One region of the Streptomyces cyslabdanicus genome, then DNA from elsewhere that is predicted to be linked to it. Evidence: riboswitches for the same ligand, from Rfam matches in the RefSeq annotation. Region 1 holds a riboswitch; the other holds the start of a gene.
What was found. Region 1 has a riboswitch for fluoride ahead of ACTYVM_RS21830 (MFS transporter). Riboswitches for the same ligand answer to the same signal wherever they lie in the genome.
Positions count from the first base shown of each region.

Region 2: another riboswitch for fluoride. It lies ahead of ettA (energy-dependent translational throttle protein EttA); the one in region 1 lies ahead of ACTYVM_RS21830 (MFS transporter).

Region 1 is NZ_JBQRUW010000037.1:91,609-103,172, forward strand. Features, by position in the region: gene ACTYVM_RS21795 (non-ribosomal peptide synthetase) at 1-2,568, shown strand, start outside; gene ACTYVM_RS21800 (TauD/TfdA family dioxygenase) at 2,622-3,626, shown strand; gene sbnB (2,3-diaminopropionate biosynthesis protein SbnB) at 3,623-4,702, shown strand; gene sbnA (2,3-diaminopropionate biosynthesis protein SbnA) at 4,740-5,792, shown strand; gene ACTYVM_RS21815 (MFS transporter) at 5,927-7,666, opposite strand; gene ACTYVM_RS21820 (MarR family winged helix-turn-helix transcriptional regulator) at 7,719-8,177, opposite strand; gene ACTYVM_RS21825 (CAP domain-containing protein) at 8,561-9,304, shown strand; fluoride riboswitch at 9,466-9,528, shown strand; gene ACTYVM_RS21830 (MFS transporter) at 9,564-10,979, shown strand; gene ACTYVM_RS21835 (inorganic diphosphatase) at 11,118-11,564, shown strand, end outside.
Region 2 is NZ_JBQRUW010000019.1:14,803-26,366, forward strand. Features, by position in the region: gene ACTYVM_RS13360 (hypothetical protein) at 376-786, opposite strand; gene ettA (energy-dependent translational throttle protein EttA) at 810-2,477, opposite strand; fluoride riboswitch at 2,522-2,585, opposite strand; gene ACTYVM_RS13370 (hypothetical protein) at 2,718-3,815, opposite strand; gene ACTYVM_RS13375 (barstar family protein) at 3,964-5,055, shown strand; gene ACTYVM_RS13380 (hypothetical protein) at 5,140-5,544, opposite strand; partial or broken gene ACTYVM_RS13385 (GntR family transcriptional regulator) at 5,582-5,712, opposite strand; gene ACTYVM_RS13390 (SMI1/KNR4 family protein) at 5,856-6,341, opposite strand; partial or broken gene ACTYVM_RS13395 (IS3 family transposase) at 6,517-7,041, shown strand; gene ACTYVM_RS13400 (hypothetical protein) at 7,020-7,259, opposite strand; partial or broken gene ACTYVM_RS13405 (transposase) at 7,300-7,464, opposite strand; gene ACTYVM_RS13410 (hypothetical protein) at 7,669-8,016, shown strand; gene ACTYVM_RS13415 (COG4705 family protein) at 8,808-10,103, opposite strand; gene ACTYVM_RS13420 (COG4705 family protein) at 11,051-11,564, opposite strand, start outside.

The DNA of each region.
Region 1 (11,564 bases):
CCGGCCGCACGGGCGCACGAGCTGTTCGAGGAGCGCGTACGCGCCCACCCCGAGGCGGTGGCGGCGGTGCACGGCGACCGCTCGTGGACGTACGGGGAACTGAACGCGCGGGCCAACCGGCTGGCCCGGGCGCTGCTGGCGCGCGGGCTGAGCCGTGAGGACGTGGTGGCCGTGGTCACCGAGCGCACGCTCGACTGGCTGGCGGCGGTGCTGGCGGTGTTCAAGGCCGGCGGCGCCTACCTGCCGATCGAGCCGCACTTCCCGGCCGGGCGCATCGAGGCGACGCTCGCGCGGGCCGGCTGCCGGCTGGTGCTGACCGAACCGGGCAGCACCGCCACCCTGGACGCCGCGCTGGCCGCGCTGCCGCCGGGAACCGAGAAGGTGCTGATCGAAACGGCGTACGCGGAGCGGCACGCGGACGACGACCTCGGAGTGGAGGTCGCCCCCGGCCAGTTGGCGTACATCTACTTCACCTCCGGCTCCACCGGCGAGCCCAAGGGTGCGATGTGCGAGCACGCGGGCATGCTCAACCACCTGTACGCCAAGATCGACGATCTGGGGATCGGACCCGGGCGGGTGGTGGCGCAGACGGCTCCGCAGTGCTTCGACATCTCGCTGTGGCAGTTGCTGGCCGCGCTGCTGGTGGGCGGGCGGACCCTGCTGGTCGAGCAGGACGCCGTCGTGGACGTGGAGCGGTTCGTCGACACGCTCGTGCGGGGCCGGGTCGCCGTGGCGCAGGTCGTGCCCTCCTATCTGGAGGTGGTGGCCTCGTACCTGGAGCGGCATCCCCGCGAACTGCCCGACCTCGTCTGCGTGTCGGTGACGGGCGAGGCGCTGAAGCGGGAGCTCGTCCAGCGCTGGTTCGCCCTCCAGCCGGGCATCAGGCTGGTCAACGCCTACGGCCTGACCGAGACGTCGGACGACACCAACCACGAGGTCATGGACGCGGTCCCGGACCGGGTCCTGCTGGGACGGCCGGTCAACAACGTGCGCGTCCACGTCGTCGACGAGAACCTCTCGCCGGTGCCGCTCGGCGCCCCCGGGCTGATCGCGTTCTCCGGCGTGTGCGTGGGACGCGGATACGTCAACGATCCCGAGCGGACCCGCGAGGCCTACCGCGAGGACCCGCACCGGCCGGGCGAGCGGCTGTACCTGGCGGGCGACTGGGGGCGCTGGCATCCCGGCGGGAAGCTGGAGTTCCTCGGCCGCCGGGACAGCCAGGTCAAGATCCGCGGGTTCCGCATCGAGATCGGGGAGATCGAGAACACCCTGCTGCGCGTTCCGGGGGTCCGGGACGGCGCGGTGGTCGTCGCCGAACTCGCGGGCGGCAGCACGCACCTGATCGCCTTCCACACCGGACGGCGGCTCGAGCCGGAGGAGTTGCGCGAGGCGCTCGGTGCCGCGCTCCCCGCGTACATGGTCCCCTCGGCCTTCCACTGGCAGGACGGGCTGCCGCTGACCGGCAACGGGAAGATCGACCGCAAGGCGCTGACCGCGCTGGCCGAACGGAGCGCGCCGGCGCCGGAGCAGGCCGGTTCAGGGAAGCCCGACGACGCCCCACGCACCCCGGCCGAGCAGCGGCTGGCGGATGCCTGGGCGGAACTGCTGGGGGTGCCCCCGCAGGCGATCGGCCGGCGGGACCACTTCTTCGACCTCGGCGGCACCTCCCTGTCGGCCGTGAAGCTCACCATCGCGCTGAACCGCGAGGTGTCCCTCAAGGACATCACCCGGCACCCGGTGCTCGCCGAACTCGCCGCGTGCCTCGACGGTTGTGCCCGGCGGCGGACGGAGTTGCTCCAGCCGCTGTCGGAGGCCGGGACAGAGGCCTCCGCGGCGTACGTGCTGGTGTGCTTCCCCCACGCGGGCGGCAACGCGGTCAACTTCCAGCCACTGGCGAGCGCCCTGGCCACCAGCGGTGTGGCCGTCCACGCGGTGGACCTGCCCGGCCACGACCTGGCCGCGGGCGAGGAGCCGTTCGCCGCGCTGGAGCAGGTGGTGGAGCGGGTCGCCGCCGAGATCGCCGGGCGCGGTCCGCGGCGGGTCATGCTGTGGGGCCACTCCTCCGGCACCGCGCCCGCCCTGCTGACCGCCCGCAGGCTCGCCGGGCTCGGGGTGGAGGTGACACGGGTGTTCCTCGGCGCGCAACTGCTCGGCACGGCCGCCGAACGACGCGCCGCCATCGCCGAGTTGACGATGCGCAGCGACGCCGAGATCGCCGCCCGGCTCGGTGCGGACGGCGGCTACCTGGAGCTCGGCGAGCTGAACGCGGAGCACGCACAGCGCGTCGGGGCCGCCTACCGGCACGACTGCGTGTCGGCGCACCGCTGCTTCGCCGAGGCCCTGGACGGCACCGCGGCGGTGAGAGTGGCCGCTCCGGTCACCGTGGTCGTCGCCGCCGACGACCCGAGCACCGCGGGTTTCCGGGACCACTGGCGGGACTGGGAGTTCCTGGCCGAGCAGGTGGAGCTGCGTGAACTCACCGACGGCGGCCACTACTTCCCCCGCACCCGTCCGGCCGCCGCGGCGGCGGCCGTTCTGGACGCCGCCGAACTGCTGGCCCCCTCCTGAACACCGCTGAGGTCCGCCCTGGCCTCGTTGGTGACGAACGAAAGGAAACCGAGATGTCGTTCTCGTCCCCGGCTTCGGTACTGGAGGTGGAGCTGCGACCGGGTAGACCGCCCGTCCTGAGCGTCGAGCCCCCTGCGGACGCGACCGGATGGGCGGCCGAGCACCGCGAGGCACTGCGGGCACGGGTCGCGGAGCACGGAGCGCTGCTCGTGCGCGGCCTGAAACTGCGGGAGCCGGAGCAGATCTCCTCCGTCTTCACGGTCCTGGCCGGCCCCCTGATGCCGGAACGGGAGGCCTTCGCCCCCCGCGAGTCCTACGGAGCCGGCCTGTACTCCTCGACCGCCTGGCCCGCCAACCAGCCCATGTGCATGCACCACGAGCTGAGTTATGCGCTGAAGGTGCCCGGGTTGATGCTCTTCGCGTGCCCGACCGCGCCGGCCGAGGGCGGGGCGACCGCGGTGGCCGACGCGGAGGCCGTGCTCGGCGCGCTGCCCGCTGAGCTGACCGAGCGCTTCGAGCGCGAGGGCTGGCTGCTCACCCGCAGCTACAACGACGAGATCGGGGCGTCCCTGGCGGAGTCGTTCGGGACCGAAGACCGCGAGACCGTCGAGAACTACTGCCGCGCCCACGCCATCGACTTCGCCTGGCAGCCCGACGGCGGCCTGCGCACCCGGCAGCGGCGCTGCGCCGTGGTCCGGCACCCGGTCACCGGCCGGCGCTGCTGGTTCAACCAGATCGCCTTCCTCAACGAGTGGACGCTGGCCCCGGAGGTGCGCGAGTACCTGGTGGACGAGTACGGCCCGGACGGGCTCCCGTTCAACACCCGCTTCGGCGACGGGGCACCGATCGGCGAGGACGTCGTCCAGCTGCTCAACGAGACCTACGAGGCGCAGACCCTGCGCGAGCCCTGGCAGTCCGGCGACCTGATGCTGGTCGACAACATCCGCACCGCGCACAGCAGGGAGGCCTTCAGCGGTGACCGGCAGGTGCTGGTCGCCATGGCCGAGCCCCAGCGCCTGGCCGAGTACGGCCCGACTCCGAAGGGAAGCCGGCGATGACCTCCGTCACCTCCCCCGCCACCGATCCGACCGCCTCCCGATCGGCCCCGGTGCCGACCTTCGCCGTGATCTCCGGCGCCCAGGTGCGGCAAGCGCTCGAGGGGCGCGAGAAGGAGCTCACGGAACTGGTCGAGGCGACCTACCGGCTGCACGGCTCCGGCAGCACGGTGAACCCGCCCTCGTACTTCCTGCGCTTCCCCGACCGTCCCACGGCGCGGATCATCGCGCTGCCGGCCTCCGTCGGCGGGCCGGTGGGCGTGGACGGACTGAAGTGGATCTCCAGCTTCCCGGCCAACGTCGGTTCCGGTCTGCCCCGGGCCTCGGCGGTCCTGGTCCTCAACGACCACGACACCGGCTACCCCTTCGCCTGCCTGGAGAGCTCCATCATCAGCGCCACCAGGACCGCCGCGTCCGCGGCGCTGGCCGCCGACTGGCTCACCCGCAACCGGCCCCGCCCCACCCGGGTCGGCTTCTTCGGCACCGGCCTGATCGCGCGTTACATCCACGCCTTCCTGGCCGGCACCGGATTCGGCTTCGGCAGCGTCGGCGTGTACGACGTGTCCGCCGACAGCGCCGCCGGGTTCTGCGGCTACCTGCGCCGGACCGGCGCGGCCGGTCACACCCCGGAGATCACCGTCCACGAGAGCCCCGAGGACCTGATCCGCTCCAGCGACCTGGTGGTCTTCGCGACGATCGCCGGCGAGCCGCACGTCACCGACCCGTCCTGGTTCACCCACCATCCGGTCGTCCTGCACGTGTCGTTGCGCGATCTCGCCCCCCAGGTGCTGCTCTCGGCGGCCAACTTCGTCGACGACGTCGAGCACTGCCTCAAGGCCGGCACCTCGCCGCACCTGACCGAGCAGCTCACCGGCGGCCGGGACTTCCTGCACGGGACCCTCGACGACGTCATGACCGGGCGGGTGGACCCGCCCACCGACCGGCCGGTGATCTTCTCGCCGTTCGGCCTGGGGGTCCTCGACCTCGCCGTCGGCAAGTACGTCTACGAGGAGGTGGCCCGCGCCGGAAACCTGCACGTCATCGACGACTTCTTCCATGAGCTGCACCGGTACGGCTGAAAGTTCCTTCCCTCGGCCCAGGCATCAGGAGGCCAGCGTGCCCGTCATCTCAGCCCCCCACGCCTTCAACGAAGGCCAACTCTATGTTGATCTCCGGTCGATCTTCGGGCGCTCGCTCTACCTGAAGTGCGAGGGTTTCAACTTCGCCGGCTCGATCAAGATGAAGGCCGCGACAGAGATGGTGGAGGCCGCGGAACGGGACGGCCTCCTGACGCCCCGCTCGATCCTCATCGAGTCCTCGTCGGGAAACCTCGGTGTGGCGCTCAGCATGATCGCCGCCAGCAAGGGCTACCGGTTCCTGTGCGTGACGGACTCGCGCTGCAACCTGTCGGCCCGGCTGCTGATGGAGGCGCTGGGCAGCGAGGTGCACGTCATCGCCGACCAGGACGCCAACGGAGGGTTCCTCGGCGCACGGCTCGACTACGTCCGCGCGCTGTGTGCCTCCGACGACCAGTACGTCTGGCTGAGCCAGTACACCAACCCGAACAACTGGGGGGCCCACTACCGCAAGACCGCGCCGGAGATCGCGCGTCAGTTCCCCCGTCTCGACGTGCTGTTCGTCGGCTCGGGCACCACCGGCACACTGATGGGCTGCGCCCGCTTCTTCCGCGACTGGCACCGGCCGGTGCGGATCGTCGCGGTGGACACCGTCGGCTCGGTGGCCTTCGGCGGCAAGCCGGGCCGGCGGATGATCCCCGGACTGGGCATGAGCATCCGCCCGCCGCTGCTCGACGAGTCCTTCGTCGACGAGGTGGTCCGGGTCGAGGAGGCGGACACCATTCGTGCCTGCCACCGGCTGGCCCGGCGCGGCTTCCTGTTCGGCGGTTCCACCGGGACGGTGGTCAGCGGCGCGATGGAGTGGCTGTCGCGCAACGACACACGCGAACTGACCGCCGTGGCCATCGCCCCGGACCTCGGAGAGCGCTACCTCGACACGATCTACCAGTCCTCCTGGCTGGAGGACCTGTACGGCGACGCGGTCCTCGGCGACCTGCACGGCCAGGAGGAGTCCGACACCGAGGAGGTCCCCGCCGGCTCCCTGGCCGTCGACCCGCGCTCCCGCCGGCAGCGCGGGCCCCGCGACCCGTAGGGCCTCTCGTTCGGATCACGCCGGGCTCACGGGCCCTGGCACCGCTCCCCCAAGCTCTTCGAGCATCCCGCCGCGCGGACGGGACCGCGCGGCGCACGGCCGGCCCGCGGTCCCCTCCTGAAGCCCGGCGCCGGTCAGCTCGCCGCGCCGCGCAGTTCGGACAACGTGGCCGCGGTCAGCGGCCGGGGCTCGCTGCCGGCGTCGACCAGGACCACCGTGCAGGTGGCGGCATGGGTCAGGGCCGCGGTGAAACTGCCGTCGGCGAACTGGGCGAGCGCGCCGCGCGGCGAACGGCCCACCGCCACGGCACGCGCGCCCACCTCGGCGGCGTGCCGGGCCAGGGCGCGGCCGGCCGCCGCGTGGTCGCCGACGCTGCCGAGGATCTGGCCCCGCGCGACGACGCCCTGGGCGGCGAGGCGGTCGAGGTGGCCGGTGACGGTGGCACGCGCCTGCGCGAAGTCCTCGGCGTCGGCCGCCTGTTCCTCGACGACGGCGGTCTGCTGGACGTGCACGACCTCCAGGGGGCTGCCGGTGTCCCGGGCGAGCCGTGCCGCGGCGTCGACGATCACGGCGGCCCCTTCGTGGGCGCCGACGGCGACGACCACGGGCGGCGTGGCGGTGGACGGCACGGTGCCGACGGGCGTGAACGTCGGCGTGACGGGTTCCCCTTCGGCGGTGTTCGTCTCGGCCTGTCGCAGCAGCCGGTGGCCGCAGGCCAGCACCGGAATGGCGAGGAGGAAGGTCGCGGCGCCGAGGTAGAACGGGACGCTGAGGTCGGTGGCGTCGGCGAGCTTGCCGGCGACGTAGGGGGCCAGGCCGCCGCCGATGAAGCGCAGGAAGCCGTACGCCGAGGAGGCGACGGGCCGCTCGACCGGGGAGACGAGCATGACGGCCTGGGTGGTCAGGGTGTTGTTGATGCCGATGAACGCGCCGCTGACGACGACCGCCACGATGACCACGGTCGGGGTGGCGACGCCGGCGGCTATGACGGCCATCACGATGCTCAGGCCGACCAGGTTGGCGTAGAGCACGGGGGCGGTGCCGTAGCGAGCCTGGAGGCGCGGGGCGAAGAAGACGCTGAAGGCGGCCACGAGCAGGCCCCAGCCGGTGAAGACCAGCCCGAGCTGGTGGGCGTCCAGCTCCATCGGGTACGGCGCGTAGCCGAGCATGGTGAAGAAGCCCCAGTTGTAGAGCAGGGCCATGATGCCCATGGTCAGCAGGCCGCGGTGGCGCAGCGCCTTGAGGGGGGCCAGCGGCGAGGTGCGGCGTGCGGGCTTCGGCAGGTTCGGGACGAAGGCCAGGGTGGCCACGAGCGCGATGGCCATGAGGACGGCGACGCCGAAGAAGGGGCCGCGCCAGCTGATGGAGCCCAGTTCGCCGCCGAGCAGCGGGCCCACGGCGATGCCGAGGCCGAGCGCGGTCTCGTAGAGGATGATCGCGCCGCCGAAGCCGCCACTGGCGGAGGCGACGATGACGGCCAGCGAGGTGGCGATGAACAGGGCGTTGCCCAGTCCCCAGCCGGCGCGGAAGCCGACGATGCCGTCGATGGAGCCCGATGTGCCGGCCAGGGCGGAGAAGACGACGATGACGGCCAGGCCGGTGACGAGGGTGCGCTTGGCCCCGAAGCGGCTGGAGAACCAGCCGACGATCAGCATCGCGACCGCGGTGACGATCAGGTAGCTGCTGAACAGCAGGGAGACCTGGCTGGGCGTGGCGTGCAGGTTCTTGGCCAGGGCGGGCAGGATCGGGTCGACCAGGCCGATGCCCATGAACGAGATGACGCAGGCGAACGCGACCGCCCAGACGGCCTTGGGTTGTTTGAAAGGACTGGCGGCCTTTCCGTGGCCGGCGGGCTTTGCGTGCGGTGCACTCATGTGCGCCTCTCCTGTGAGATGGGCTGAGGTGGTCGGCGGTGGCGTGGGCGGGTCAGGAGCGCGCCTGGCGGTCCTCGATGACGCGGGCCAGGGCCGGCAGCGCGACACGCACCGCGCGCTGTTCGACCTCGGGCAGCTCCTCGACGAGCTGCTGAAGTGCCCGGGCGCGTTCGGCGCGGCGCCGGCGGAAGAGCTCCAGCCCCGCGTCGGTGACCTCGACCAGCACGCCCCGCCCGTCGCTGTGGTCCGCGGTGCGCCGCACCAGGCCCGCACGCTCCAGCCGGGTCACGAGCTGGGTCATGTTGGGCTGGGACACGCTTTCCGCCCGCGCCAGCTCGGTCAGCCGGTACGGACCCTCGCGGCCCAGCCGGGACAGTGCCGAGGAGGCGGCGGTACTCAGTCCGCCGGCGGTCGCGCTGCGTCGCACGTAGCGGACCATCTGCTCGACGGCGATCATCAGGTCCTCGGGCGACGCCTCGGGGTCCACTGGGTCCATAACCCGCTTATGCATAAGTGCATTATGCACTTAGCTGTAGGGCGAAACAAGATTCCACGGTTCCGTGACATCCGTCACGCCCCAACTCGCAACTAAGCGTCCGGCATAGTAGCCGCCCCTCAAGTGACATATGGGATATGTCCGCCTTCGTGCAGGCGGCGCGCCGCAGTGGCGCGCCGACGCTTCACTCCCCCGCCGTCGGCGCTCGTTCCGTGCCTTTCAGCACTCCTGACCGGGCGTCAGGAGTGCTGATACCGGGAGGAGGCGGGAACAGCACGTTCACATTCGCTTTCGCAAGGACTTCGCGAAACTACGAGGTGAGGTAGTACCGAGGACCCTTTGCGCCCTTTGCGGAGCCGTCCCAAGAATGACGACCCCCACCCCGAGCGAGGTCACGCATGGGCACGCACCGCAAGAAGCAGCACTACCGGCGCATAGTCGTCGCCGCCGTCGCCGTGGGCGCCGTCGCCGTCCCTTCCACCGCACTGGCCTGCACCGGCAGTCCCGCCGCCCCCGGAGGCAGCCCCTCCTTCGGCGCCGGGAACCAGCCGGGCGGGTCCGGTGGATCCCAGCCGGGTGGACCCGGCTGGGCCTGGCACGGCCACCCCTTCTCCCCGATCAGCCCCGCTTCCCCGGCGCCCCCGGCCGAGCCGTCCGCTCCCGCCGAACCGAGCGCACCGGACGCCGGAGCACCCGCCCAGCCGAGCGCGCCGGACGCCGGGGCGCCCGCCCAACCGAGCGCGTCCGAGGACGCCAGCACGTCGTCCGGGGCCACGGACCGCATCGTGGAACTGGTCAACTCCGAGCGCGCCAAGGTCGGTTGCTCGGCCCTGACCGTGAACGACAAGCTGGCCAAGGCCGCCCAGGCACACAGCGACGACATGGCGGCTCAGCAGAACATGTCGCACACCGGGTCCGACGGGTCCAACCCGGGCGACCGGATCACGCAGGCCGGCTACACCTGGCAGAGCTACGGCGAGAACGTCGCCTACGGCTATGCCACTCCGGAGCAGGTCATGGCGGGCTGGATGTCCAGCGCCGGCCACAAGGCGAACATCCTCAACTGCTCGTTCAAGGAGATCGGCGTCGGTCTCGCCCAGCCCGGCAACTACTGGACCCAGGACTTCGGAGCCGCCCGCTGACCCGTGGCGGGACAGAGGATTCCGCCCTTCGGCGGCCACGTCGTTCGGCGCGGACCGGCATTGTTCGGGCCGGACCGCGCCGGACGTGGGCACCCGGTCCCCGCCGCGGGCGGCCGCCCGTCAGCGGGCTGGCGGGTACGTCCCGCACGGGGGCACCATGGACGGTGACGGGCGATGAGGCTCGCCCTTGACCGCACGTCCGTGCCGATGGCCTCTGCGAGCACGGCCGCCGCCCGGCGGCCCGGCTGCGGAGGCGACCATGGCCCTGCCCCACCGCCGCGAGCGAACACCGGCACCACGTACCGGGCGCACCGCCACGGACCGGAGCGCTGCTCTGCGCTTCGTGCTGCTCATCGGCGTGGTGAGCATGTTCTCGGACATGACCCACGAGGGCGCTCGCGGTGTCACCGGCCCCTTCCTCGGCTCGCTCGGCGCCGGCGGCCTCAGCATCGCCCTGGTCGCGGGAGCCGGTGAACTCCTCGGCTACGCACTGCGTTTCGTGTTCGGCTGGGCCGCGGACCGCACGGGCGGGTACTGGCCGATCGCGGCGGTCGGCTACACGGTGCAGATGCTGGCCGTGCCGCTGCTGGCGGCGGCCGGCCACTGGCTGGTGGCCGCCCTGCTGATCGTCGCCGAGCGCAGCGGCCGCGCGATGCGCACCCCGGCCCGCGACGCGATGCTCGCGCACGCCACCGCCGAGCTGGGCCGCGGCCGGGTCTACGGCGTACGGGAGGCCCTCGACGCCGCCGGCGCGACGGCCGGTCCCCTCGTCATGGCCGGGGTCCTGGCCCTGCACGGCGGTTGCCGCCTCGGTTTCGCCGTGCTCGCCGTTCCGGCCGTCCTCACGCTCCTCGTCCTGGCCGGCGCGTGGCGGCGGTACCCCGATCCGGCGGGCCTGGACACCGCCGAAAGCGTGCCCGGCCGCCGGGGCACCCCGAGGGCCTTCTGGATCTACCTGGCGGGCATGGGACTGATCGCCGCCGCCTACGCCGACTACCCGCTCATCGCCTACCACTTCGGCCGGGCCCATGTCGTCGCCACCCCCTGGATTCCCGTGCTCTACGCGGGCGCCATGGCCGCCGAGTCGGTGGCCGCCCTGGTGCTCGGCCCCGCGTTCGACCGGTGGGGCGTACGCACGGTGGTGGGGGCGACCCTGCTGACGGCGTGCTTCCCGCCGCTGGTCTTCCTCGGCGGCGCGGTACCCGCGGTGATCGGTGTGGTGCTGTGGGGACTTGGGGCGGCCGTTCAGGAGTCCGTGGTCAGGGCCGCCGTCACCGGCATGGTCGGCCCGGACCGGCGGGCCTTTGCCTTCGGCCTGTTCGACACCGGCTTCGGACTGTGCTGGTTCGCCGGCAGTCTCGCCCTGGGCGCCCTCTACGACCGTTCGGTGACCGATCTGGTGGCCTTCTCGGTCGTGCTGCAACTGGCCGCCGTCCCCATGCTGCTGGCCGTGCGGCGGCCGACGAACGGCGGTGGGGCGGGCCGGCCGGGAGCTGCACCGGCGACCGGCCGCGGGCGTGCCCGGCGCGACGCCGGGTCGCGGACCTCGTCACGGTGTCGACGAGGCCCGTTCGGCGTAGGCTGGACGCGGCCACGGCGGTCCGCCGGGCACCTGACGAGCGCGCCCAGCGCGCCGGTGACGGGGCTCACCGCAACCGCGGCACGACGCCGCTGACGGTCCCTGGTCCAAGGATGCGACCAGGAGGAACGACGCCCGCGCCGACCGACCCGCGCTCCCCGTCCGTGGCTCCGCCGCCTCTACCCGCCCGGCAGGTACGGCCGGCGAGACGGCTTACGCCGTCAGGAGGACACCATGGAGTTCGACGTGATCGTGGAGATCCCCCAGGGATCCCGGAACAAGTACGAGATGGACCACGAACTGCACCGCATCCGGCTGGACCGGCTGCTGTTCACCTCCACCCAGTACCCGGCGGACTACGGCTACATCGACGGCACGCTCGGCCGTGACGGCGACCCGCTGGACGCGCTCGTGCTGACCGGCGAGCCGACGTTTCCGGGCTGCACCATCGAGTGCCGGGCGGTCGGCATGTTCGCCATGAGGGACGAACACGGCCCCGACGAGAAGGTCCTCTGCGTCCCCGCCCACGATCCGCGGTACGCGCACGTGCAGGACATCGACGACATCCCCGTGTTCGACCGGCTGGAGATCACCCACTTCTTCGAGGTGTACAAGGACCTGGAACCCGGCAAGTCCGTCGAGGGCTCGCACTGGGAGGGCCGCGAGCAGGCCTACGCGGAG
Region 2 (11,564 bases), on a different contig from region 1:
GTAGGCCGCGATGCGGGCGTGGGCATCTTTACGGTTGTGGAATCGCGTTCATACGCCGAGCGCGTCGGCGCCGGGCTGCCCAGAGGCTGCTCAGGGTCAGCGCTGCTGCTCCCGCGATGACCCAGCCCACGGATCCTCCGTGGCGGTGGGTTCTGAGTCCGAGCGCCAGCAGCAGCGCGCCTGCCGCCAGGCCCATCACGTCGTGGAGGCGGCCCGTCCATCTGGTGACCGTTGAAGGGTTGACCACGCTTGATCGTGACAGGTGACCGCGGTCGCTGCCAACGGCGAGTTCGGCAGGGGCCGTTGGCGGTGCGCTGCCGCGGTTGGCGGTCGGTTGCTCCACCGTCGTGCACCCGTCGTCCGCCACGGTGACCCTCAGGGACGCCGTTTTCCCAGCGGCGGCAGGTTCGCCTGGCGGCCGGACGCCGCGGCGGGTGCGAGGCGGTCGGTGACCCGGTGGCGGGGCGTGCCCGCGTCGCGGGACAGGGCACGGGCGGCGCCGTGCGCGGTGCGGTAGGCGCCGATCCCTCGGGCGGTGCCGGCGGGGACGGCGATCCAGCGAGCCGTGCGGCCGTCGCGGTGCCGCCGGACCCGGCCCAGCAACCGTCCGTCGCAGGTGACGACCCGGATCACCGGGTGCCCGGGGAACAGTGGGGTGCAGGCCAGGCCGCGCACGTGGGCCAACCGCTCGACCGCCTGTTCTTCGCAGATGTGCCAGGTGGCGTTGATGACGGTGAGCTGGGCGGCGCGGAGGGCCGCCACCGCCTCCTGATCGAGGTGCGTCATGGCGAAGGCTCCTGTCGGGCCGGTCAACCACGGACCAGACGGCGGTGGGTGACCTGGTGCGGGCGGGCCGCCTCCGGCCCCAGCCGCTCGACCTTGTTGGCCTCGTAGTCGGCGAAGTTGCCCTCGAACCAGAACCAGTTCGCGCCGCCCTCCCAGGCCAGGATGTGGGTGGCGATCCGGTCCAGGAACCACCGGTCGTGCGCGGTGATCACGGCGCACCCCGGAAAGCCGAGCAGCGCGTTCTCCAGGGAGGCGAGCGTCTCGACGTCGAGGTCGTTGGTCGGCTCGTCCAGCAGGAGGAGGTTGCCGCCCTGCTTCAGCGTCAACGCCAGATTGAGGCGATTGCGTTCGCCGCCGGACATGACGCCGACGGGTTTCTGCTGGTCGGCGCCTTTGAAGCCGAAGGTGGCGACGTAGGCGCGCGAGGGGATCTCCACATCGCCGACGCGCAGGTGGTCCAGCCCTCCGGACACGGCCTCCCAGACGGACCTGGCGCGGTCCAGACCGGCGCGGTTCTGGTCGACGTAGGAGATCTCGACGGTCTCGCCGAGGCGAAGCAGGCCCGCGTCGGGCTGTTCCTGACCGACGATCATCCGGAAGAGGGTGGTCTTGCCGACGCCGTTCGGGCCGATGACGCCGACGAGGCCGCCGCGCGGCAGGGAGAAGGAGAGGTCCTCCATCAGCACCCGGTCGCCGTAGCCCTTGGTGAGGTGGTCCGCCTCCAGGACCAGGCTCCCCAGGCGCGGTCCTGGCGGGATCTGGATCTCCTCGAAGTCCAGTTTCCTGGTCTTCGCCGCCTCGGCCGCCAGCTCCTCGTACCGCTGCACCCGCGCCTTGGACTTCGCCTGCCGCCCCTTCGCGCCGGAGCGCACCCACGCCAGCTCCTCGGCGAGTCGCTTCTGCCGCTTGGCGTCCTTGCGGCCCTCCACCTGGAGGCGGGCCGCCTTGGCTTCCAGATACGTGGAGTAGTTCCCCTCGTACGGATAGGCGTGGCCCCGGTCGATCTCCAGGATCCACTGGGCCACGTTGTCCAGGAAGTACCGGTCGTGGGTGACCGCGACGACCGTGCCCGGGTAGTCGGCCAGATGCTGCTCCAGCCAGGCCACGGACTCGGCGTCCAGGTGGTTGGTCGGCTCGTCCAGCAACAGCAGGTCCGGCTGCGACAGCAGGAGCCGGCACAGTGCGACCCGGCGTCGCTCACCGCCGGAGAGTTCACGCACGGGGGTGTCGGGCGGCGGGCAGCGCAAGGCGTCCATCGCCTGCTCCAGACGGGAGTCGAGGTCCCAGGCGCCGGCGTGGTCCAGGGCCTCCTGGAGGCCGCCGAGCTCGTCGAGCAGCCGCTGCATCTCGTCGCCCTCGGTGTGACCGAGGCGGCCGGTGACTTCCTCGTAGCGGTGCAGCATGCCCCGGATCTGCGCCACGCCCTGTTCGACGTTGCCCTGGACGGTGGTGGTGTCGTCCAGCTTCGGCTCCTGTTCCAGGATGCCGACGCTGATGCCGGGCGCGGGGAACGCGTCGCCGTTGGTCGGCCGCTCCAGCCCGGCCATGATCCGCAGAACGGTCGACTTCCCCATGCCGTTCGGCCCGACCACGCCGATCTTGGCGCCGGGCAGGAAGGCGAGGGTCACGCCGTCGAGGATGACCTTGTCGGCGTGGGCCATGCGGGCCTTGCGCATCGTGTACACGTACATCCGCGATGCCTCCATACCGGGACCGGGCCACCGGACGGCGGCCGCTGCTCGCAGAGGCCATCAGCACGCAGGGTGCGGTCGGGGGCGAGCCTCATCACCCATGTCTCCTCACCCCATGGTGCGCCCGCCGCGGACGGTCCTGCCAGTCCGGCCCGCGCGGGCCGGAGCGTGGCCCGCCCTCTGTGCTCGGCGACGATCACCGCAGGCCAAGAGCGAGCCTCTGCTCCCCGCGACCGCCGCTCACGACCGTGTGGCAGCCCCGCACCCCGCATCGCCGGCTTCCCGCATGCGCGTGTCCATCGAGGCACTCCGGTCGTACGGGTCGACCTCGGGGCCGTCTCCCGGACGCGAGGCGGCGCGCTCCGCGCTGAACTCGGGGGTGAGGTAGCCGGTGAAGGTGTCGCAACCACCGTTGGCGGTGTCCACCTTGTAGGAGACGAGGGAGAACGTACCCGGCTCGACGACGACCTTCGCCGGGTCGTCCCAGTTCATCACGACCTCGCGGCGCACGATGGTGCGCGCGACCTCGTCGCTTCCCGCCGCGGCGCGTACGACCGGATACACGTACGTGACATCGGTGGTCACCTCGACGGCACCGCGCTCGCCCTCTCGGTACGTGATCCGCCCTCGTGTCCTGACCACATCCCCGACAAGCCGGACCTTCGTCCTGTCGAACCGGCTGAACAGCAGCAGAGGATCGTTCTCCCGGCTGGGCGTGCGGAACGCGGTCGCCAGGTAGTCCTGGACATCCCGCTGATGAGGATTGATCAACGCGATCGCCTTCCCCGGTCGCTCCCCGCGCAGCACATCGGGGTCCAGGCTGGACGCGACGAGGAAGCCCTGGGTCTTCTCGAGCGCCTGCGCGACCTGCCCCTTGCTCATCCAGCCGGTCGCCCGTGCCTCGGGCAGGCCGATCCCAGCGGTCCCGTCACCCCACTGTGCCGCGGGCGACCCCCTGAACGGCTGCTCCACGGTCGGACGTTGGGCCGCGGCTTCCGTCGGCGGCGGTTGATCCGGGCGTTCCGACTCCGCGGCGAGGGGCGCACTTCCGGCGCCTCCACCTCCGAACCATCCAGCCACCCGCCCCGGATCCAGCGCCACGACCAGCAGGGCGGCGGCAACCAGCAGACCGACCGCGTACCAGACCTTGCCCCCTTGCCGCCGGGCCGGTTGCCGACTCCGCCACGGCTCCGGCCGACCGGTCTCCTCCCGCAGCCGCCGCGCCACCATCCGCGCCCGCGCCGACGGCTCCTCGGGCGCGCCCTCGGCCCCCGCCTCGGCTTCACGAAGGAAGCGTTCCCACTCCTCGTCCGGTATGGACTCCCCGCCCTTGCCCACGATGGGCCCCCGCCCTTCTTGTGCACTCGGCCCCACCCCAGGGCCGATCACTTTCTCGCGCATCATCACACGGCTCGACTTGGCTCCATGACCGCTGCGGGGGGATCCCCGGGGGGCTTCGCGCCGTTGCGCCGAGCTGTGTCTGGGCATGATGACCGCCGTGCGTGAGGACAGGGACCAGCGGGGGCTATACACGCTGAGGGAGACGGAGCACGGCCACGTCTGGGGCGTGTGCGCAGCAGTGGACGGACTCTTCGGGGAGCCCCAGCGCGGGACGTACGAACTGTTCGGCTGGGTACCGGAAGGCGCCGAGGTGCGGGGCTGGGTCGGCACTCGGGTATGGCTGGTGCCGGACGACGACGCACTTGAGCCCTGGCTGCTGGAGGACGCGGAGAGCCCGGGGCAGCTCTTGAGGACCGGCGGTCTCGTGCTCACCGGTCTGGACGACTACGAAGGGCCGCCCGAGGGACACAGGGGTCCTGTCCGAGTGCACGACGGGCACCGATGGCTGGGCTCCTGCCGGGAATTCGCCCGCGTCCTGCCGCCCGAACAGGTGGCGCCCCCGCTCGTCCTGCGGGGGCTCGCCCAGGGTGATCAGCTGCGGGCTGCATTGCTGAAGGGCACCCGGCGGGCACTGGACCTGGAGGAGGCCGCCCTGGAGATACAAGACGACCAGGGCGAGCCGCTCACCGATCGGGTGCTGTGGACCAAGGTCAGCGCCTGGCGCCCATCCTCCTACGGGATGGACCTGATCGACGTGGAGCTCGACGGAAAGTTCTTCACACCGGTTCCCGAATACGCCCGGCCCATCTGGGAGCGGTGGCTCGCCGGGCCGCCGGACACGCTGGGTGCCTGGGCGAGCCTCGACACCCGGCGCCGCGACGCCTGGCTCGATCTCGTCCGCGAGCGGGCCTGCCGACGAGCCCACCGCGACCGATCAGCTGATCACGCCTACGAACTCGACGGTCGGCACATCACCGACGAACCGGGCCTCTACCTGGCGCTTGGGGAGGCGGTGAACGGGCCGGGTGGCTACTTCGGCGGCTGCCTGGCCGCCCTCGACGACTGCCTGCGCGGCACCTTCGGTCACACCGCCCCCGCAACCCTGCTGTGGCGGAACGCCGTGACCGCACGCGCGTACCTGTCCCGGACCCTGACACCGGACGGCCGGCCCTACGACCTGTTCGCCGAGATCCTCGATGCCCTGGCCGAGGGCGGCATGCACGTCACCCTGGCGTGAACCGCCGTCCGAGCAGCCACCCGGTCCTGATGGCGTTCCCGGCAGGTCTTGCTCGCGTCGCCGGCACTGGCCAGGCGGAGGTACTCAGAGCGCGTCGAGCGCGGCCTGGAACGCGTCCGCCGTGGGTTCTATGACAATCGCCTTCTCCTGGAGCTGTGCGGGAAGATGGCGGCGGTCGTCCGCGTGGAAGATCAGCGCACCACCGTCCTGGGGGACTATCGAGGCCCCAAGGGCTGCCGCCAGCCTGGTGAGCATGCCGCTCATCGCGCCACGGGCGAAGTGCGTCGCCATCACGGACGACATCCCCTCGTCGGCCTGGGACGCGTGGTACAGGTCCGCCTCACCCCCATCCTCTGCGCGGAGTTGGGAGAAGCCCTCCTCCGGACTGCCCGCCACCACGTAAGGCTCGGTCATCCGCCGGAAGCGTTCGGCGTCCAGGGCGACGACCTTGCTGTCCACGAACCGGAGCAGGAAGATGCTGTAACTCACGGGCACACTCTGTCAGCATCATGATCCGCCGGACAGGTCAGCGGTTGATCGGGATCTCGTAGACGATCTCGCAGTGCGCGGCGGGTACCACGATGTCCGCCGTCTCCCCGGGCGCCCCTGGTCGCTGTAGTACGTCCGCCGGGTGTGCGTGACGCGCGCGATCTTCTGGGACGACGCCTGCCCTGGCGTGCGGCCCTCTACCCGTTCCCCGATCGGCTGGGCCTGGAGGTCCGCTTCCACGACCTCCGGCACACCTGTGTGACCCTGCTGGTGGCGAGTCGCGTCCCCGGCAGGTGTCGACCCCGCCGCGTTCACCAGCAGACCAGATTCATGGACCCGCGAGCGAGCCAGTCCATGAACGACACGGGCTGACCGCCCAGGTTCAGAGGAAGGATCTGGTCGCAGGTGGCCCGGCCGTCGAACCACAGTTGGCCCCGGTGCGGACCGGTGACAACGAGCAGGGTCGAGAAGCCACAGCCGTTTTCCTGGATGAATACAGCGCCGGATGTCTTGCGCTCCTGGAACACCCCGTACTCAGCGTCCCACTGCTCCCATGCCGCCCGGTAGGCGTTGTGGTCAGGGAAGTCCTGCGTCAGCGGCTCGCGCGCGTCCAACTCATCCTCGTAAGCCCGGTAGGAGTCGGGATGCGGAAAGTCAGTAGTGAGCAAGTCGTAGTTGGTGCTTGAGTCCCCATGCCAGCCCCAGCCTGCCGCGGATCGGCATAGACGGTTCACAGCGCCGCCGGCGCTCTGCCGGAGCAAGTACTCTCGGTACTGGTCCGGGAACGTGATGTCCAACTCCGCCTCCGCTTCGCAGATCTCCGCTTCGGACAGCGGCGGCGGGGAGGCGACCTGCCTCGAGGGTGGACGGCTGAGCTCGTCAAAGCGCCGCCCCCGATCCATACGTTGGCATTCCGCCATCCAATCGGTAGTCATACAGGCGAGGGTAGACGCGAGCAATCCGTCAGGACTCCGCGACTTCACCGCCCCGGCACAGAACCGGCTGTGGCTGACCGACATCACCGAGCACGCCACAGGCGAGGGCAAGCTGTACCTGTGTGCGGTCAAGGACGTGTACTCCGGTCGCATCGTGGGCTACTCCATCGACTCCCGGATGAAGTCCCGTCTCGCGGTGGCCGCGCTGGAATCCGCGGTCGCCCGCCGCAGCCAGGTGGCCGGATGCATCGTCCATTCCGATCGCGGATCGCAGTTCCGTTCACGGAAGTACGTGTCCGTTCTCGCACGTCACAGCATGATCGGTTCGATGGGCAGAGTCGGTGCGGCCGGCGACAACGCGGCCATGGAGAGCTTCTTCGCGCTGCTACAGAAGAACGTTCTGGACCGCCGCCCCTGGCGGACTCGGAACGAGTTGCGGATCGCCATCGTGACCTGGATCGAACGCACCTACCACCGCCGACGGCGCCAGATCCGCCTGGGCCGATTGACGCCCGTCGAGTACGAAACCATCATGGCCCCTCACACAGTACTCGCTGCGTAAACCCCGACTGTCACCCGATCTCGCAGCAGTCCCCTGCGCTCTGGATCGAGGGCGCCACCGTTGTTGATCCACGTGTAGGCGCAACCTGCGGTATCCGCATCAAGCAGCACCATGTCGATGTCTTCGAACTCGACGCCTCGCAGGTTGGCTGGGAATTCGGCGTCGAGGTGTTCCTGCCAGAGATGGGCTGCCTTCTGCATCAGTTCGGATCTGATCATTTGGCCATACTCCTGCACACGGCAGCGTCTGCGGCGTTATTCAGGGGTTCATGCGGCGGTAGCAGATGAGGGTGCAGGCGATGCTCGTGAAAGCGAGGAAGTGCTCGGCCTTGCGCTCGTAGCGACGGTGGAGTCGGCGGCAGCCGGCGAGCCAGGCCATGGTCCGTTCGATGGTCCAACGGTGTCGACCGAGTCGCTCTTGGGCACCTGACGCAGTCTTGCAAGGCAACGGCTCCGGAGTGAATGCGTAGATCACCCCTCGCAGCCCTCTGACCTGCGGCGGAGTTCGTCAGAGGGCGCCAGCTGCACAGAGTGTGTCGGAGGTGTGTCGGACGACCCGCGAAGGGTCACGTCCTGGCCATGAATAGGCCGGGGCCGTACAGTTGCCCGGTTGACGGGTGGGGGGCGGATGAAGTTCTGGGGTAGCAAGAAGAAGCTGCCAACACCGACCGAGGATGCTGCCGTGGCGGCTCGACTCGTTGAGGGTTGGTTCTGCAGCATGGATCCCAGCGCGGCGGCGGATCTCACCCGCCGATGGCAACAGTCAGGGCGACTCGATCCCGACGAGGCTCGGCGTTTCGCGGCCTGGCACCGGGAGCGCGTCCGCCTCTACATGCTCAACGCGACAACCAGCGACGGGCCATCGATACCGCGCGGGTCACCTGAGGATTTCGAAAGGTTTCGAACCGAGGCGTTGTCGGTGGCTGAGGACCTCGGTGCATTGGGCCGATGGTTGAAGGCTGAGGGATACGAGTGAAGGAATAGTTCCTCAGCAGGAACCCCAGCGGTTCCCGCTGGCGTCCCGTCTGCCGTCGTCCCCATCGCAGTACGGCAGCTGAAGAGTGCGAGGTCGGCGGAGTCTCAATGGGCGTGGCAAGCGCCGGCAACCGCGGTCAGTGGACGGTGTACTGATCAGCGGTTCGCTGACCAGCGGGACTGAAGAAGCCCACGGCCTCTGACCAGCTCAGAGGCCGTGGGCTTCTGGCGTTGTCGGTCGGCGCCGGGCGGCCTCGCACGACCCGGCTGCGGGCGTGGTCTTCGGGCACTTCATGCGAAGTGCCCCCGGCAGGGCGCCCGGAGCTTGGGGACGGGCGGAACCGCTGGTCGGCGGCGGGCAGCCGGTCGTTCAAACGGTGGTGCAGCTGAACCGGTAGGCACGCAGCGGCGGGGCACGTCCTGGAAGAGCTCGGCAGGTCAGGTGACGTGCGAGGTTGAATCAAACTGAGGCGGTGGGGAGGGGCTGTTCGGTCCAGATGGACTTGCTCCATCTGCATCCTGCTCTCCGCCGTCCCGGCCGACGGTGTCATGACAGATGCGGCGAGGTGGCGCATTGTACGCGGCGTTGAATGCCTCCTGGCCCGTCGTGTCCGGGATCAGGTCGGCGGGGCAGGGTGCTGGCAGGGGTTGCATGAGACACATCGTTCCAGGCGGGTGGGCCGCAGTGACGCCGACGCGGAGGGCGTTGGGCCTTGGTGCACCGGTACAGCGCAGTTGGTGACCGGTCCTGTGCAGGCCCATCGAACCGGCCACCAACGCAGTCCGCCCTGCTCAGAAGCGGTGGCTCTGAAGGTCGCCCAGCAGGGTGTTGAGTTGCTTCTCTTGCTCGGCGGCTGGAGCGGGCTGGATGTTGCCGTGGTCGATGGCGTACGTCTTGAGGACCTCATCCATCTGGTGGTCGAGCAGGGTCCAGGTCGTGTTGTTGACCGCCTGCAACGAGGTGGCGTCGGCGTCCCAGTCGTCGCGCATCTTCTGCACGGTGGCATGGGAGGCCGCGACCGTCCCGGCCCGGTCCTGAGCGATTGCCGTCTGGGCAAGCTTCTCGTACTTCGCCACTGCCTCGGTCGTCTGCTTGCCGGTCAGAGCCGCCTTCGGGCAAGCCGGCATCGTCTCGCTCTGACCGGTCGGGTCGCAGGTGACGTGGGGCTGGTTGTGGGCCCAGATCATCAGCGCGACGGTGCCGGCAGCGATTACTGCGAAGCCTCCGAGCGCGATGCGTTCCTTGCGCGCGTTGGTGACCGACGGCTCGTGCGTCGTCTCGGAGGGCTCGCCGACGTCCCTGCGGCTGATCGTCAGATAGATGACCGTGGCCAGGATGGCGCCGAGGAAGATCAGGCTGGTGGCGAAGGTGCCCAGGCCGAGACCAACCGGGTCGCCGGGGTTGGCCGCGGCCTTCGGGGAGGCGAGCCAGTCACCGATGTTGGCACCGAGAGGGCGGGTGAGGATGTAGGCGAGCCAGAACGAAAGAACCGGGTTGGCGCCGAACTTCCACAGCGCGGTGATCGACGCGATGAGGCCCAGCGGCAGGAGCACCGACTGCGCGGGCGTCCAGTTGGTCAGCTCCAGCGTCCAGTCACCGAGGGCGGTGCCCAGCGCGAACGTCACCAGGACGGTCAGCCAGTAGAACGCCTCACGCGGGAAGGTCGTGATGCTGTGGATCGACAGGGTCCGCTCGCGCAGCCACCAGATTCCGAAGACGAGGGCCAGCAGGACCGAGAACACCGTCGAGCTGAGCCATAGCGGGACGTGTTGCTTATCGGTGAGCATGTCGGTGTACAGCGTGCCGGTGACACTGACCACCACCACGGTGAGCCAGTACGGGAACGGGATGTAGCGCTTCGTGCGGAACTGGACCGTCAGCACGATCGCGAATACCGCGGTGAACAACAGCATGGTCTTGGTCAGGCCGAAGCCCAGCGTCTCGTTGATGTAGTCGGCGAAACTCTCGCCGACGGTCGTGCAGAGGATCTTGATGATCCAGAACCAGACCGTGACCTCGGGCACCTTGTTCAATAGGCGGCTGCCCGCGGCATGACGAGCAGTTGCGGTAGTCGTCGAAGTTGTCATGCAATCCTCACATGGACGGGTGGCAGCACAGAGGGGGCGCCCCTCACATCTGCGGAACGGTAACTGTCTACATGTGTGTAGACATGCGCGGCCTCGGACCTGGTGGGCGCTGGGATGACTCCCATTGCTCGCCAAGTCCACTCGGGACGCGCCGCCGGAGGCGTAGTCCGTGACGCGTTCTTTCCTCGGCCTGCGCGAGGACTTTCTGTATGCCTGTTATGACCCGGGAGCGGTACACCTTGTTATGCGGGATCTTGAGATATTCCTGTGTGATGCAGAACACGCCTTTGCTGCCTGCGCCGCCTGGCGGGGAGGCGCCGGAAAGGCGCCGATGCCCCTCATGGGAGCCGCCGAGATCAGACAGACTCTCGGTGCCGAAGTCATCAGCAGGCGAGCATGAGCCGCCTTCGGAGCCTTCGGCTTCTCAGGTCAGACCGCGCCCCTGCTGGTCGGCCCCATCGAGCGCCGGCGAGGTGGTGCGAGCCCGCCTCAGTCGATTGTTCGCCGACTAGCCTCTGGTCTCCTTGCCGGGTGTCCACCTCTGGAACCACCGGACTCTCAGGCGTTTCATGGGTCATACCGCACGACTGTGCCAGCGGGAACCTGAACACATCCTGACTGTGGCCCGTTGATCACTCTCGCACCACGAGCAGCATGGATCCATGCACACACGCGCCTCACGTCACCGGAAGACCTCTTTGACTTGAGCCCCTGTAGGAGCTGCAGACCGACCTTGTAGAAGCGGCACTCGTCGCCCAGCGGGTCGACGATGTCGTCAGCGGTTCGGCGGTCGTCGCAATTCCAGGCAACGATGATCCGGCTGTTCGGATTTACGACGCCATTGTGCCTGGCTGCACCGCCTGTTGATCGGTCACAGTGCCGGGCACACGTGCCATGCCGATCTGGCCGGAACGCGTGCGGCCGGACCCACCAAACCGACGTGTGGCTCAGGCCGCGTGTCCCGTCGCCTGCTCCGGTTCGGCGACGTCCCTGCGGGTGACGGAGAGGCGGATGACCAGCCCGAGGATGATCGCGAGGAACAGGACGCTGGTCACGACGGTGCCCAGGCCGAGGCCGCCATCAGCGGTGGGCTGGGAGAGGTAGTCGCCGATGGACGCGCCGAGCGGACGGGTCAGGATGTAGGCGATCCAGAAGCTCCACACCGCGTCCAGGTCCAGCCCGAAGTGCGCGATGGCCACCGCGGCGATGGCTGCCGCGAACAGGACGGCGGACAGCCAGTAGCCGAGGTCGATGCGCTCGGACACCAGGTCACCGGCCGCGGCGCCGAGGGCGAAGGTGAACATCACCGCCAGCCAGTAGAAGGACTCGCGGCTGGTGGTGTCGATGTGGTGGAGGGACAGGGTCTGCTCGCGCCGGTACCAGACGACGAAGACGACCGCGAGGACGATCGCGAAGATCGTGGTGCTCGTCTCCAGCGGCACGCCCACTGCGTCGGTGAGG